Regions from separate parts of the Aliikangiella aequoris genome, predicted to be linked through region 2. Evidence: predicted binding sites of a transcription regulator. Region 2 holds the regulator's gene; the other holds the start of a gene.
What was found. Region 2 encodes LexA, which represses DNA repair genes until DNA is damaged. Its sites were predicted from a motif close to TACTGTNTANNTANACAGTA; they were not measured.

Region 1 (2,465 bases), 1.5 Mb from region 2:
AGGACAATCCTAAAAGAAAACTAGATAGGCTAAAGGCATGACTCAATCACCTTTAAAATCAGTAGGCTAGCTTACATCATACCCTTTAGCGCTAAGCGAATTAAAGTGGCAGCAGGAAGTGAGTCATCGTCTAGCTTGCTGATTGCTTTACTCGCGTCAACAGGCTTATAACCTAAAGCAACAAGGCCGCTAACCGCTTCACTCACATTAGCACCGCCACCGATACTAGCAGGCCCTTGTTTTATTGTATTCTCGTTGCCAGAATTAGTCAGGTCAACTTGCCAATCTTTTAAGCGATCTTTCATTTCTATAATTAGGCGCTCGGCGGTTTTTTTACCCACTCCGGGAATTTTCACTAAAATGCTCGCTTCACCATGATGAACATGTTGGACAAATTCGTTCGCACTCATTGCTGACAAAATAGCTAAAGCTAACTTTGGCCCTACCCCATTAACTTTAATTAACTCTCTAAATAGCCGGCGTTCTTCCAGACTATAAAATGCATACAGTGTGTGCGCATTTTCACTGACTGATAAGTGAGTGTGCAAAACAACGGCTTGAGCGACTTCCGGCAAGTTATAAATGGTATTCATGGGTGCTTGGCACTCATAGCCAACGCCATTAACGTCTATTAATATAAATGGCGGTTGCTTTTCTAAAATCGTACCGCTTAATCGACCTATCATATCAATTATTTCTCTTGTTTTTCGAAGCAGTTAAAAACTGCCAGCTTCTGATTATCTGAGCCTACCGCGAACAGTTCGTTTGGCGCCCGCTTGATATAGCGCACTTTGCATCGCATGCCCATGGCAAATAGCCACAGCTAAACCGTCAGCCGCATCAGCCTGAGGGGATTTATTTAAGCCCAATAAGCTAGTAACCATATGTTGAACCTGAGATTTATCGGCACTTCCGGTTCCAACGACTGATTGTTTGATTTGCCTAGCGGAATATTCTGCTACCACCAAAGCATGTTGTGCCATAGCGACTATTGCAGCGCCGCGAGCCTGCCCCAGTTTAAGTGCAGAATCAGCATTTTTAGCCATAAACACTTGCTCTATAGCTGCCTCATTAGGCTTATACTCTTGTACCACTTCTGCAATGCAGTCAAAAATTTGATTGAGCTTATCAGACAACACGCCATCTTTTACTCGAATACAGCCACTTGCCACATAGTCAATTTTTCTTGAATGCATCGCAATCACACCAAAACCGGTGATGCGAGAACCAGGATCTATACCAAGAATAATAGACATGCAGACATCTTCTAAGTGATTACATTTTTGTTACTTTATTTAAGTACTGAATATAACATAGGCGCGCGTGGTGCGACACAGTGAAAAATAAGCACCACATAAAGCCGGTTGACAATATGAAAACTCTCTTATAATTGCTCGTAAGCTTCCGAAGGAATATCTGCGTTGCTATACACATTTTGAGTATCATCTAGGTCATCGAGTCGTTCAATCAGCTTGAGCACTTTCACTGCGGTGTCTATGTCTAATTCCGCCTGAGTAGCAGGTATCATAGCGATTTCTGCATCTTCTTCTTTTAGTCCTTGTTCTCTCAAAGCCTCTTTGACTGCCTGAAAATCTTCTGGCGTCGTGCTAACTTCAAACGAGTCTTGGTGATCAATAATATCTTCTGCTCCCGCTTCAAGCGCGGCTTCCATTAAACGATCTTCATCAACATTCGCGTCATAAATTAATTGGCCTTTACGCTCAAATAAGTATGCAACCGAACCCGATGTGCCTAACTCACTACCCGCCTTAGAAAAGGCATGACGCACCTCGGCGACAGTACGGTTTTTGTTATCGGTTAAACACTCAACCAATATTGCAACACCACCCGGCCCATAACCTTCATAAGTAAGGTTTTCGTAATTATCCCCTTCGGCATTTCCCGCGCCACGCGCGATGGCTTTTTCAATAGTATCTCGCTTCATGTTTGCGCCAAGCGCTTTATCGATAACTGAGCGTAAAGTGGGGTTGTCTTCAGGGTTTGGGCCGCCCTGTTTGGCTGCCACTACGATCTCTCGAATTATTTTAGTAAATATTTTACCGCGCTTAGCATCTTGTGCAGCTTTGCGGTGTTTAATGTTAGCCCATTTACTATGTCCTGCCATTGGTATGCTCCAACTTCTAATAATGAGTGATTGCGATTCTAGCTGTACGCCAGCGCGGCTAGCTGGCGTATTTTAAACTTGTTACTTTTTAGCGATAGACGCAATCGCCAGCTCTTCTAATTGCGCTGGCGACACTTTTGAGGGCGCCGAAGTTAATGGACAACTCGCAGTCGTTGTTTTTGGAAATGCAATAACATCTCTAATAGAGTCTGCGCCGACCATTAACATGACTAAGCGATCTAATCCAAAAGCAATCCCACCGTGCGGCGGACAACCGTACTTTAATGCCTCAAGCAAAAATCCAAATTTCTCTTCCGCTTCTTGTGCTTCAATACCTAAA
Region 2 (2,465 bases):
GTTAAGTGAGCAAGAATTTAAGCAATTGAACGATATTTTTAAGTCGCAGTATCGTCAATTGATTGCGGAAAAACTTAATCTTGTTTTGCCGCTAATTGAACAGCGTGAAAAAATATTTAGTCAGTTAAGCGAGTTATCTTCTGCTAGCTATGCAAAAAGCGTTAAAGATATTAAATCTCAGTTACAAGAACTATGGCAAAGTAGTACATTGTTAAGTGCGGGAGATGATTTGATAAATCGATATACTCGATACCACAAAGGCGTATTAATCCGCATAAAGAGAGTTACAACCAATTTTCCTAAGGAAGATCAGGCGCTAGAAGTTTGGCAAGATTGGCAACAATGGCACAAAGAACTACTCGCCTATAATACTCACGAAGAGCTAAAGCAATATTTTGTCGTCGTTTATTGGATGCTGCAAGAATATCGACTTAGCTTATTTTCGCCCGGGGTAAAGACAGAGGGGGGTATTTCTTCTAAAAAGCTCCAAAAGGCTTTTGAAAAGCTTGAGAAAGAAATTGAAGCGATATAGTGGTTGAATCAAATGATTAAAATCATCCTAAAGGAGCCAAGCGAGTTATTGAAAGCTGGAATAGTTTAAGTGGTTACAGTGATATAAAACTAAAAATAAACCTCAATAAGCGCTTCGATCACATTAAGGCCAAATAGTTACTTAATTGAGTAGAAGAAGAGCTTGGAAAAATCCTTTGGATACACATTCAACGACTAAATTAAAAGTCCAATCGGGTTATTTGAGGTGTCTAAGTACTAATTAAACTTCTAATCTAGGTTATATTTTTATCTTATTAGTGACACTGCTTCTTTTAACCGAGTAACTGATTTAAATAGACAGGCCAAAAAATAGTTTACAAAGCAATCAATTAAGGTTAATGTACTACTTGCTTGGGTGGTGGTTGCTTGGGTGGTTTGCTAATCCCCGTTTGCTAATCCCAGTTTGTTAATCCTAGCTTGTTAAGGCAATTGCCTGATGTGAGTTTATTGGGATAACGGGTGTCTAGCTCATCTAAACTGTTAACATGGGTTTAGCTGCAACAAGTAAGCTCTAATAGTGGCTGCAGAGCATTATATCAAAAGGACTATTTAGGAATTAAATATGAAAGAATTAACCAATAGACAAAGTGAAGTATTTGAGATCCTCAAAAAGTATGTCGAAGAATTCGGTATAGCACCTACTCACGTGGAGCTCGCAGAGCTTATTGGGGTTAGTTCGTCAAAAGCGGCTGCGGATCACCTTAAAGCATTAGAAAAAAAGAATGTGATTAAAATATACGCTGATAAGCCTCGCGGCATTCAAATAATTAACGCAGCAAATGATAACGAGCTGCCGCTCATTGGCTCAGTTGCAGCGGGTCTGCCGATAGAAGCGGTAGAAAATGTTGAGGCATATATCACTATCCCAGAAGTGATTAAACGAAATAAACCGACTTTTTTACTGCGGGTTAGAGGGGATAGTATGATTGATGCCGGAATTTTAGATGGTGATCTTATTGCGGTACGCAAAACCAGTACTGCTGAAGTAGGCCAAATAGTCGTCGCTAGAATAGACGACGAAGTCACAGTTAAAACTTTGCGTCGAAGTGGCAATAACGCAGTTTTAGAGCCTGCCAACGAAAGTTATGAACCGATTGTACTGCCTGCTGAAGATTTAGCCATAGAAGGCAAGTTTGTTGGTCTAATCCGCGCTTAATTAAACCTAAAGCAAGAATTTTGGCTGTTAAGGCTGCTGTTACGAATGCCCGTGTTCCTCTAAATAGGGGCATTTTTCTTCTTTTGGCTGGATTTATTCAATCAATCCGCTAGAATAGCCGCCAATTCAAATGTTGGTTGGTTTTTGTTCTATGAAGTTTATTATTAAGTTATTCCCCGAAGTTATAATCAAAAGTAAGCCTGTTCGTAAAAAGCTGATTGCTCAGCTAAAGAAGAACTTACGCAAACTTTTGTCAGAAATCCATCCAGCGATCGAAGTTTTAGGCTCATGGGACTATGTCGAAGTAAAAATTGATGAAGCACTAGATTCCAGCCTAATGTCGAAACTTTCAGAAGAAACGCTAGAAGTATTACGCAACACACCTGGAATTGACTTTATCCTAAGTGTGAAGTCTCATCCTTTCAGCTCATTAGAAGACATAGCCGAAGTTGCTGTTAATGAATACGCTCCGCAGATTAAAGGAAAGACATTTTGTGTGAGAGTTAAGCGCTCGGGTAAGCACGCTTTCAATTCTATTCAAGCCGAACAAAAAGTTGGTGGGGCATTGCTCGCTAATAGCGAATCGAATGGGGTTCAACTCAAGAATCCAGAGTTCACTGTGTCTTTAGAAATAAAGCAAGATAAGCTGTTAACGATTCAAAAAAGAACTCAAGGGCTTGGTGGGTTTCCTATGGGGCAGCAAGAATCTTGTGTTAGCTTAATTTCTGGTGGTTATGACTCTTCTGTAGCAACTTAT

Region 1: the regulator LexA is predicted to act here: its motif matches at 1,288-1,307, upstream of ruvC (crossover junction endodeoxyribonuclease RuvC).

What each region holds. Positions count from the first base shown of each region.
Region 1 is NZ_CM132298.1:746,622-749,086, reverse strand. It holds gene ruvA (Holliday junction branch migration protein RuvA) at 72-686, opposite strand; gene ruvC (crossover junction endodeoxyribonuclease RuvC) at 738-1,256, opposite strand; gene ACUR5C_RS03310 (YebC/PmpR family DNA-binding transcriptional regulator) at 1,385-2,125, opposite strand; gene aspS (aspartate--tRNA ligase) at 2,207-2,465, opposite strand, start outside.
Region 2 is NZ_CM132298.1:2,261,857-2,264,321, reverse strand. It holds gene hrpA (ATP-dependent RNA helicase HrpA) at 1-532, shown strand, start outside; gene lexA (transcriptional repressor LexA) at 1,115-1,708, shown strand; gene thiI (tRNA uracil 4-sulfurtransferase ThiI) at 1,860-2,465, shown strand, end outside.